Regions from separate parts of the Lederbergia sp. B243.17 genome, predicted to be linked through region 1. Evidence: riboswitches for the same ligand, from Rfam matches in the RefSeq annotation. Region 1 holds a riboswitch; the other holds the start of a gene.
What was found. A riboswitch is a leader RNA that binds a small molecule or an ion and turns the genes downstream of it on or off. The one in region 1 is predicted to bind S-adenosylmethionine.
Positions count from the first base shown of each region.

Region 1 (5,618 bases):
AGGCAAGCAGGTCAGGCTTTGTCACGAGTTCAAACGCAGTCAGTGCAAGTGCTTTTGCTCCTGTGATCAGCGCACGGTCGCCTTCTGGAGAGGCTGCCGCTTCCCGGAACGGTACAGTGTGACCGACGAGGTCGTCTGCTCCTATTTTAATGTACGGATGGATTGTCGGGACGACCTGACTGATGTTGCCGGCATCCGTCGAGCCAATGCCGCTGTCTTTATCGGCTATGACGGTTTCGCCGAGTGCCTCAATTACATCTTTGAAAACTGCATCATAGGTTTTATTTGCAAGCAGATTGTCGACTTGGTTCTGGAATGCGATGATGTTCAGCTCTGCTCCGGTGGCAAGGGCCGCGCCTTCCGCCACCGCTTTGACACGCTTCGTCACTTCGTCTAAGCGAGCCCGGGTAGATGCGCGGATAAAGAATCGCGCCTTTGCGTATTCCGGGATAATGTTTGGTGCATCGCCGCCATCAGTGATAATGCCATGGATACGCACGTCGTCCTGCAATTGCTGGCGCAAGGCGTTAATGCCGTTGAAAAGCTGGATGACGGCATCAAGCGCATTGATTCCTTCATGCGGAGCAGCCGCAGCATGGGCCGGCTTTCCAATATATTCGAAGTCGAGCGGATCAACAGCGAGAGAGGAGCTTGTCAATCTTGTTTGATTGGATGGATGAACCATCAGCGCAGCGTCGATTCCTTCCACTAGGCCATGTTTGACGAAGCTTCCTTTCGCGCTTCCATTCGGACCGCCTTCCTCGGCAGGGGTACCGAAAACAACGACTTCTCCTCCTGTTTCATCAATCACTTTGCTGAGGGCGATGGCTGCGCCGACGCTCGTTGTACCGATGATGTTGTGCCCGCACGCATGGCCGATGCCCGGTAATGCATCATATTCGGCCAGGAAGGCGATTGATGGACCCGGTTTATCAGCCTTTTTTCTCGCTAAAAAGGCAGTTTCATGGCCGGCGACGGCTTTTTCCACGGTAAATCCTTCGTTTTCAAGCAACGAGGCAAGGAGGGAGGAGGCGAAGTACTCCTCGTTCCCAATTTCCGGCTTCGCGTGGATATCATGGCTCACCTTTACGTACAATTCCCGATTGATCTCCACATTTTCAATGATGGCGTCTTTTAAACCTGCTTGTAGGGTAGTTGACATGAATGTTTCCTCCTCAGTTATGATTACCAGCCGATCTTGCTGAGCGGCACGAAAGTAGGGATGGCGTTTCCTTTGAACTCTTTATTGATAAAATCGGCAGTATCGTCTTCCTGGTATAATTCAGCTAGGCGTTTTAATGTTTTATTGTCTTTGTCTTTTGCCTGGACGGCGATAATATTGATATACTGTGTAGCCGTTTCGCTCTCATGGAAGAGTGCATCTTCTGTCGGCGTCAGGCCTGCGTCAACTGCCACGCCATTATTGATAACTGCTGCTGCAACGTCAGGCAGTGAGCGGGGAGCATGGCCTGGAACAACCTGGACAATTTCAAGTTTCTTCGGGTTCTCAACAATCTTTTCGACCGCACCGTTTCCATCAAAATTGTCTTCCAGCTTCAGCAATCCTGCCTCTTGAAGCAAAAGCAGCGCTCTGCCCATATTCGTCACTTCATTTGGAACGGCAATTTTTCCGCCTTCCGGAATGTCTTTGATCGACTTGTATTTTTCCGAGTAAATGCCCATCGGTGCGATCTGTGTTGTGGCGATTGGAACGAGGTCGAGCTTATGTTCTTTGATGAAAGAATCGAAATAGGAAACAGTCTGGAATGAGTTTGCATCGAGTTCTCCCTCTGAAAGGGCAATATTCGGCTGAACATAGTCGGAGAATGTGATAATCTCCACATCGATTCCTTCTTTTGCCGCTTTTTTGCTGACGAAATCCCACACCCTTGTGTCAGTTCCACTGACGCCGAGTTTCACCTTTTGATTCTTCTCTTCTCCGCCTGCCGATTTCGAGCAAGCTGCGCTGAATAGTGCCAATGTTAGGATGCTGATCGCTAAAAGTAGTTTTTTCATTGTGTTTGTTCCTCCTGAAGTTATCTTCTTCTGATTTTTTTCGATAAAATATTTCCGAATGATTGGAGACCTTGGACCATGATGACGAGAATGCCGACAGTAATCAGCATGGTGGTCGTATCAAAACGCTGGTAACCGTAAGTGATGGCTAAATCTCCGAGTCCGCCGCCGCCGATTGCGCCCGCCATTGCAGAAGCGCCGATAAGTCCGATGGTTGCGATAGTAAATGCAAGAACGAGAGAGCTGAGTGCCTCGGGAATCAAAAACTTGAAAATAATTTGTGCAGGCGTTGCGCCCATTGATTCTGCCGCTTCAATCACGCCCGGGTCGACCTCAAGCAGTGAGTTTTCAATCAGTCTTGCAATGTAAGGACCTGCATAAAAGACGAGCGGAACGACTGCCGCGGCTGTTCCGATGGATGTCCCGACGAGAAGGCGGGTGATCGGGATGATGGCGACCATCAAGATGATGAACGGAATCGACCGAAGCACGTTAATGATGCTATTCAGCACGTTGAAAAACGGAACGTTCTCGAGCAGATGGCCTTTGCGCGTCACAACGAGCAGAACGCCGAGCGGGAGGCCGAGAATGAGCGAGAATAAGAGCGAGAATGCGACCATCTGCACGGTCTCAATCAGGGCATCAATGATCTGTTGCGAATTAACTAGCATGTGCGGTTACCTCCTTGATGTTCACTTCTTTTTGGGCGATATACAAAAGGGCCCGCTGGATTTCCTTATCTTCACCCTGGAACTCGACAATCAGATTGCCAAATGGTATTCCTTGCAACTCGGTAATATTTCCGAAAAGAACATTGATGTCGAGATTGAATTTCTTGGCGAGTTCGGATAGAAGCGGCTGTCCAGCTGACTCTCCGATAAAATTGATTCGGAAAACCTTATTCAGCCCATCATTGTTTTGGACAATCTTCCTAATTGACTCCGGAAGCTGATCGTTCATAACTGTAGAAACAAAATTCCTGGCAGTTTCGGTCTTTGGTGCTGAGAAAACATCAAACACTGAACCTTCTTCTATGATTTTGCCTGCTTCCATGACGGCGACCCGGTCACAGATTTCACGGATTACAGCCATCTCATGGGTGATGAGCAGGATGGTGATGTTATACTCCTCGTTGATTTTCTTTAGCAGCTGCAAAATCTGGCTCGTCGTTTGCGGGTCGAGAGCCGAAGTCGCTTCATCGCAAAGCAGGATGGAAGGCTGGGTTGCGAGCGCCCGGGCGATTCCGATCCGCTGCTTCTGTCCGCCGGAAAGCTGATCTGGATAGCTGTTCGCTTTATCGCCGAGCCCCACGAAATCAAGCAGTTCTTCTACACGCCTGCGAACTTCATCCTTTGGTGTTTTGGAGAGCAGAAGGGGCATGGCAACGTTGGCAAACACCGTCTTTGAATTGAGAAGGTTGAAGTGCTGGAACACCATCCCAATCCCGCGCTTTACTTCACGTATCTCTTTTGGCGGGAGAGTGGTCAAGTCATGGCCGTCGACGATGACTTTGCCTGATGTCGGACGCTCCAGCAGATTCACACAGCGGATGAGTGAGCTTTTTCCCGCACCACTGAAGCCGATTACCCCATAGATCTCTCCTTTTTTAACTTTAAGATCCACTCCATCCAACGCGGCAACTCCATTTTCGCCGCTCCCATATACCTTCCGAACATTCTGGAATTCAATCATATTCATGTCTCCTTTGCATTTTCATAAAAAAAGCCCTCTTCGGAAAAGAAGAGGACGAACCGGCAAATCACTGCTGCCGGAAACTCTCCTTATCTCCCAAGCTTAAAGCTTGCTGGAATTGGCACAGTGCTAAAAAATAGCCTGTTGCCGAGGTGTCACAGGGCCAGTCCCTCAACCTCTCTGGATAAGAAATTGCTATTCAGTTGTTTTTGTCTTTGAGAAAAAGAAAACCTCTTCCGGATGGGGAAGAGGGCAGAATTTAAACATTCAGTCCTCTTCTCATCTCTCAAGCAGTACGCTTGCTGGAATTGGCACAGTACTTGAAACAAGTCTGTTGCCGAGGCGTCAATGGGCCAGTCCCTCAACCTCTCACGATAAGAAGATTCTCAACTATTCAACTAAACAATCAACTTGAACTTGAATATCACTTTACAGCTTGAAAACAAGAAAGTCAACAACAATTTTTAAAAGTTTTTAATTCTCCTCCGCAAGTAAAGTATTTCTCCGGGCGAGAACCTCATGCAATTAGGAAGGAGCGCAAACCTAATAAGTAAGAAAAAGATCCGGCTCTTTTCTTCCATCATTGGATTAATTCCGTCTGTTTTTATCGGAAATAGCGCATACATTTCTAAAAATACATTATTGACTAAATTTTTACCTTAATTTATACTTTCAATTAACACCACTGGAGAAAATAACGCCAATAGTGGTTTGAAAATGCAATATTACATAAAAAAATTGAATTTATGGCCGGGAGGTACTGGAATTAATAACATGGTGGGATAAGTGGTCCCTAAGGGGGTGGCAGAATGAAGATTAAAACGCAGGATTTTCTTAAAAAAGAGAACCAAAGTCTCGTGCTTGAACTGATTTTGGAATCTGGTCCAATTTCTAGGGCTGAAATTGCCAAACGGACGACGATGAGTCCGACATCAGCATCCCGGATTGTTTCTTCCCTGCTGGAATCAGGATTGATCAAGGAAGTCAGCATCAATGAAAGCACCGTCGGAAGAAAAGCAACGTACTTTATTCCTGACGGGGGATCGGTCATTTCCGCAGGAATAGAAATTGATGAAAATGAAATCTCAATCGGATTCATGAATCTGTTGATGGAATGCGTAATGAAAAGGATTTATACATACGAGAATACAGGACCTGCGGATACAGTTCGCTTTATCGCTGAAAAGACGGAAGAAATGATGCGAGAAGCCGGAATTCGCGAACAGCAAATTGCCGGTGTGTGTGTGGGCTTGCCGGGTTTGATACTAAACGAAACGGGCTTTGTCGAATTGTCTGCCCAATTGAATTGGCAAAAGGTGCCGCTCGGTGACATGCTCACAGAAGAGCTTGGTCTCAAATGTTATGTTGACAACGAATTAAAGCTGAAGGCTCTTGCTGAATACAACAAAATGAAGGGGAGCGAGGATGAGACGATGGTGATGATCACTTTCGGCTCAGGGGTCGGCTCGGCTCTTGTCGTCCACGGGGAAATTTACCGGGGAGGGGATGGTTTTTCCGGAGAGGTCGGTCATACCATTGTTGATCCGTACGGAATCTACTGCCCATGCGGCAACTTCGGCTGTCTGCAGACATACATCGCAGAAAAATTCCTGATAGATGAGGCGTCGAAAACGGAAGCGGTCGAGTCGGTCGCAGACATAATCTTGGGTTACGAGAAAGGCAAAAAATGGGCAGTGAATATTATCGACAAAGCGATCATATACGCCACGATCACAATCAATAATGTTGTCTGCATGTATAACCCGGATACTGTCGTTCTTACAGGCAGTCTGATTGAAAAATACCCCGAGTTCCGGGAAAGGGTGTTCGAAAATGCACTCAAAAAGCTATGGACACCCGTCAGCGACACCTTTCTAATCAGGACAGCGGAAGAAAGTGAAATGGGTGTC
Region 1 is NZ_JBWBKF010000055.1:44,100-49,717, reverse strand. Features, by position in the region: gene AC0TWI_RS09980 (M20 family metallopeptidase) at 1-1,162, opposite strand, end outside; gene AC0TWI_RS09975 (MetQ/NlpA family ABC transporter substrate-binding protein) at 1,186-2,016, opposite strand; gene AC0TWI_RS09970 (methionine ABC transporter permease) at 2,037-2,687, opposite strand; gene AC0TWI_RS09965 (methionine ABC transporter ATP-binding protein) at 2,677-3,708, opposite strand; SAM riboswitch class I at 3,795-3,899, opposite strand; SAM riboswitch class I at 3,985-4,089, opposite strand; gene AC0TWI_RS09960 (ROK family transcriptional regulator) at 4,518-5,618, shown strand, end outside.

Region 2 (5,618 bases), on a different contig from region 1:
CAGCCATTGCCGTATAACCGACAAGAGCGATCGCTGTAACTGTAATCCCAGATATGAGCGCCGGCATTGACTCTGGCAGCAATACTTTAAAGATGATTGTACTTGTTTTTGCACCCATTGCTTTTGCCGCTTCAATCACGCCCTTGTCAATCTCGCGCAGCCCGATTTCCACCATCCTTGCATAGAAAGGAGCAGCACCGATGATTAGCGACACCAAAGCGGCATTTTCACCCCTCATCGTACCGAGCAGGAATTTCGTAAACGGGATGAGCAGCACAATCAAAATGATGAAAGGAATCGATCTGAATATGTTGACGACTGCTGACGTGACCGTGTTTAGAAATCCGTTTTGCCAAATATTCCCCTTTGATGAAAGGAAGAGCAGCAGACCAAGCGCAATGCCTAGGATAAATGTTGCCACTACGGACATTCCCGTCATGTAGAGCGTCTGCTTTGTAGCAATCCACATTTTCGCCCAATCGACATTAGGCAGTAATGTCTCAAACATTTGCACTCACCGCCTCTACGCCGACTTCCTGTACGTGCAAAAATTCCATCGCCCGGTTAAGCTCAGCTTCATCCCCGTCAATGTGGACATACAGCACACCGTATGCTCCATTCTGCGTTTGGGATATATTTCCTTGCAGAATGCTGACGGTCAGCTCGAACCCTCTGATCAATTCAGTGATGACCGGCTGCTCGGCAGCTTTTCCGAAAAAGGTCAGCTTGATGGTTTTCCCATCCGGGCTGCCTGCCAGAGGAGCTTCGGAAGCTTCATCCGACTCGTTTCGGCCCGATACCTGTTTGACGAACTTCTTTGTGATGTCGGCTTTCGGCTGCCTGAAAATATCGAGCACATTTCCAACTTCAACGACACGGCCGCTCTCCATCACCGCTACCCGGTGGCAGATCTTCCGGATGACGTGCATTTCATGCGTGATCAGCACGATTGTCAGGCCAAATTCTTTATTGATGCTGACAAGCAGGTCGAGGATCGACTCTGTCGTTTGCGGGTCGAGTGCTGATGTCGCTTCATCACAAAGGAGAACCTTCGGATTATTGGCCAGCGCTCTGGCAATGCCGACACGCTGCTTCTGGCCGCCGCTCAACTGCTGAGGGTACGCATCCTCCCGGCCATCCAATCCGACGAGACGGATTAACTCCTTTACCCGCTTCTTCCTCTCCTGTGCAGGAACCCCTGCGATTTCAAGTGGAAAAGCGATATTCTCGCCTACCGTCCGCGACCAAAGCAGATTAAAATGCTGGAATATCATCCCGATATTTTGTCTCGCTTTCCGCAATTCGCCGCCCTTAATCTTCGAAACTTCCATTCCTTCGACAGAGACGGAACCGGACGTTGGAATCTCCAATCCGTTCAGCATACGGATGAGCGTACTTTTTCCGGCTCCAGAATATCCGATTACCCCGAAAATCTCTCCTTTTTGAATATCGAGCGAGACTTCGTCAACCGCTTGGATTTCGCCGCTTTTTGTTGTAAAAAGCTTACTGGCATTTTTAATACTAATCATAAGCTCACCCAATTTCCCAAAAAAATAAAAAGCCTTCCAGCATAAGAGCAGAAAGGCGTAGGTTCGTAGTAAGTCCTTTCTCATCTCTCCGAGCAAATTGCTCAGTGTGAATTGGCACCATTTCAATAAATTGACGGTTGCCGGGTATCATCGGGCACATCCCTCCACCTCTCTCGATAAGAGTAACAATATTAAATTACTTTAGCTATACATGTGATTTTAGCATGGGGGTTTTTATTCGTCAACTTGATCGGTCAGAAAAAAAGATTCCACCCTTCCCTTTTTCTTCTAGCCGAGATAGCTGCGGATTTTTTCCTGGAGGTAAGGGACCGAGTGAAACGCGTAGATTTTTTCTTGCAACTGGCCATTTTGAAAAATGAGGAGGCAAGGAACACTTTCTATCTGAAAACGCTCCGCAATCTCAGGCAGATAGTTTAAGTCGGCCTTCCCAAACCGTGCCTCAGGAATCAGATAGGAAGTAACCTCTATCATTTTCCCGGCTACCTGGCATGTTCCGCATAGAGGGGTGTATAAATAGACGAGGACGGTTTCCTCGCCTTCACTTGAACTTATGATTTCTTCTTTTGTCCATTCTTCCATAGATGCAGTTCATCCTTCCAAAAATTCAGCATGGACATCAATGCCTGCGCTGATCAGCACCGAAGCAAGATGGCGATATGGCGCGGCAGCTACTTCTTTAAAGGTCCTGTCGATATACATATGGCTTGCTTCCGGAAATTCGCGTCGGAATTGCTTACGCAAACTCTCTCCGGAGGCATCGGCGTCGACAAGAATATAAATGTCTTTTCCGTCCATCTCATCAATCAGTTCATCAAGCCGGGCCATGCTGATTGTCCCGTTCGTGCAAATGATTTGAACCGGTTCACTGATGATTTTCCGAATCTTTTTCTTGTCGCTTAAACCCTCTACAATGATGACCTTTTCCGGATCTATGTCCATTCCTTCATCTCCATGGCAATGTTCATATATGAAAAGCAATGCACCTGGATGGCAGTCCGGGTGCATACTGTATTAGGCTTCGTTTGTCATATTGCTGTATTCTTCTGCAGTCATAAGACTTTCAAATTCACCGCGGTCGGATGGTTCGATGACGATCATCCACGCTTTTTCATATGGTGATTCGTTTACGAATTCAGGGCTGTCGCTCAGTTCTTCATTCACTTCGACAACTTTGCCGCTGATCGGAGCATAGAGCTCTGATACTGTTTTAACGGATTCCACGCTGCCGAACGGCTCGTCCGCTGTCACTGTGTCACCCACTTCAGGAAGCTCGACAAAAACGATGTCGCCAAGCTCGGCTTGGGCAAAATGTGTGATGCCGATGCGGACCTTGTCCCCTTCTTCTTTTACCCATTCATGTTCTTCGGAGTATTTCAATTCATTTGGTGTGCTCATCCATATCCCTCCATCCTTTTCTTCTATTTAAATGTACATAATGCAGGTCGGTAAATCAAGAGAACAATCTATCGTTCACTTGCCTGCTTTTCCCCATTGCTCCGCAAATTGCTCTTCGTTAAACCCGACGGTTACTCTTTCGCCGTCTGTGACGATCGGCCGTTTCAGCAGCATCCCGTCGCTTGCCAGCCATTCGAACATTTCATCCTGCGAAGCCGTTTTGATTTTATCCTTCAATCCCAATTCCCTGTACTTTTGCCCGCTTGTGTTGAAAAACTTCTTCAATTCCAATCCGCTCTTCTCGTACAGGACACGAATCTCCTCTTTTGTCGGTGTTTCTTCTACTATATGTATCTCCTCAAAGCTGATCCCGTGCTCCTCAAGCCACTTTTTGGCTTTCCGGCATGTACCGCACGGCGGGTAGGAATAGACTTTCAGCAATGCAATCGTCTCCTTCATACTATAGTTGCGGGGCAGCCCGCACAGGAAAATACCGGCCGACTGGCGGCCGGTATTGCTTATAGATTATACGATATAGCGTTCTGCTTCAATCAAACGGTCTGCCGCTTCTCGTTTTTTCGCAATCACATTGATTGGCGTGTGGCGAAGAAGTTTGCGGAGCGCTGAATTCATCATTCGGAATGTATCACCGCTTTCGATGGCGACAAGGCTTTCTTTTGCCAGCTGTTCAACTGTTACAATCGAATCCTGGCAGAAGATTTCAGAATACAGAAGCTTTTGCTTGTTCTTTTCCAGTCCGTTCTTGGCGATCGCTTTTTCCGTACGCAGTACGGCCGACTCCATTGCATAGGCAAGGGATACAATGTCTGCCAGCTTTGCAAGAATCTCCTGCTCTTGCTCCAGCTGCTGGCCATATTTCTGTGCAGCCAGGCCGGCAATCATCAAAGCGGCTTTTTTTGCACCTTGGACAAGCTGCTTTTCCTGTGCAAGCGGCTCATCACCCGGCTCTTCCGGCATCAGCATCATCAGTTCCTCTTGCAGGGATTGGGCTTTTTCCAGTAGAGGCAATTCCCCTTTAAACGCCTTCTTCAGGAATGTGCCTGGGACGATTAAGCGATTGATTTCATTCGTTCCTTCAAAAATCCGGTTGATCCTGGAGTCGCGGTATGCACGTTCAATCTCGTATTCTTGCATATATCCGTACCCGCCATGGATCTGAACGCCTTCATCGACAATATGATCAAGGACTTCGGAGGCGAACACTTTGTTCAGCGAGCATTCGATTGCATATTCGGCGATGGCATTTGCTACTTCAGCGCCGTCCTTCACTTGCTCGTCCGTCAGCTGCCCCATCCGCTCCTCGAAAAGACCGACTGTCCGATAAACGGAGCTCTCGGCTGCGTACAACTCCGAAGCAAGCGTTCCGAATTTTTCTTTCGTCAGGTTGAACTGGGAAATCGGCGTTTTGAATTGTTTTCTTTGGTTGGCATATTGCAACGTGATTTCAAGCGCACGCTTCGATGCTCCGACTGAGCCCACACCCAGTTTGTAGCGGCCGATATTCAAAATATTGAAGGCGATCTTATGACCTTTGCCAATCTCGCCAAGCAGGTTCACTACCGGAACTTCAGCATCTTCCAAAATCAACGTTCTCGTTGACGAGCTCTTGATCCCCAGCTTCTTTTCTTCCGGGCCGGTCGATACGCCCGGATATTCCCTTTCTACAATAAAAGCGGTGAATTTCTCGCCGTCAATTTTTGCATAAACAACGAATACGTCAGCAAAAGCAGAGTTTGTAATCCATTGTTTTTCACCGTTCAGAATGTAATGTGTGCCCGCTTCGTTCAATTTCGCAGTCGTTTTGGCACCAAGCGCATCAGATCCTGAACCAGGCTCTGTCAATGCATAGGCAGCAAGCAAATCCCCTGAAGCCAGCTTCGGCAAATATTTTTGTTTCTGTTCTTCATTTCCGAATAGGACGATCGGCAAGGAGCCGATGCCGACATGGGCGCCGTGGGAAAGCGAAAATCCGCCTGCACGTGCCATTTTTTCTGTGATCAGGGCAGAGCTGACCTTGTCGAGTGCGAGGCCGCCGTATTCTTCAGGCACATCCGCACCAAGCAGTCCGAGTTCTCCTGCTTCTTTGAGAAGCCTTACTGTCCGGTCGAACTCATGGTTTTCCAAATATTCCACTTCAGGGAGAACTTCATTGACGACGAAGTCCTCGCTCGTTTTTGCAATCATTTTATGCTCATCCGTGTAATCATCCGGAGTGAATACTTGCTCAGGTGTAATATCCTCGATTAGAAAAGCGCCGCCTTTAACCAATTTCGAAGTTTCGTTTGTCATACTTCTTCTCCTCCTTATGTTCCTTCATTTATAATAGTTCGAATACGCCTGCTGCTCCCATTCCTCCGCCGATGCACATCGTCACGACACCGAACTGGACATCGCGGCGCTTCATCTCATGAGCGAGCGATAATGTAAGCTTCGTTCCCGTACAGCCAAGCGGATGGCCAAGTGCAATCGCTCCTCCGTTCACATTGACAATCTCCTCATTGATTCCCAATTGACGGATGACTTGGATCGACTGGGAGGCGAACGCCTCATTCAATTCAAAAAGCCCAATATCCGAGAGTTCAAGTCCTGCAAGCTTCAGTGCCTTCGGTATTGCTTCTACCGGCCCAATTCCCATAATTTCCGGCGGAACCC
Region 2 is NZ_JBWBKF010000071.1:35,603-41,220, reverse strand. Features, by position in the region: gene AC0TWI_RS12940 (methionine ABC transporter permease) at 1-508, opposite strand, end outside; gene AC0TWI_RS12935 (methionine ABC transporter ATP-binding protein) at 501-1,529, opposite strand; SAM riboswitch class I at 1,607-1,712, opposite strand; gene AC0TWI_RS12930 (thioredoxin family protein) at 1,818-2,129, opposite strand; gene AC0TWI_RS12925 (toprim domain-containing protein) at 2,139-2,489, opposite strand; gene gcvH (glycine cleavage system protein GcvH) at 2,562-2,945, opposite strand; gene AC0TWI_RS12915 (arsenate reductase family protein) at 3,021-3,386, opposite strand; gene AC0TWI_RS12910 (acyl-CoA dehydrogenase family protein) at 3,471-5,255, opposite strand; gene AC0TWI_RS12905 (acetyl-CoA C-acetyltransferase) at 5,284-5,618, opposite strand, start outside.
Region 2: it holds a riboswitch for S-adenosylmethionine, as region 1 does, so the genes downstream of both, AC0TWI_RS12935 (methionine ABC transporter ATP-binding protein) here and AC0TWI_RS09965 (methionine ABC transporter ATP-binding protein) in region 1, are expected to answer to the same signal.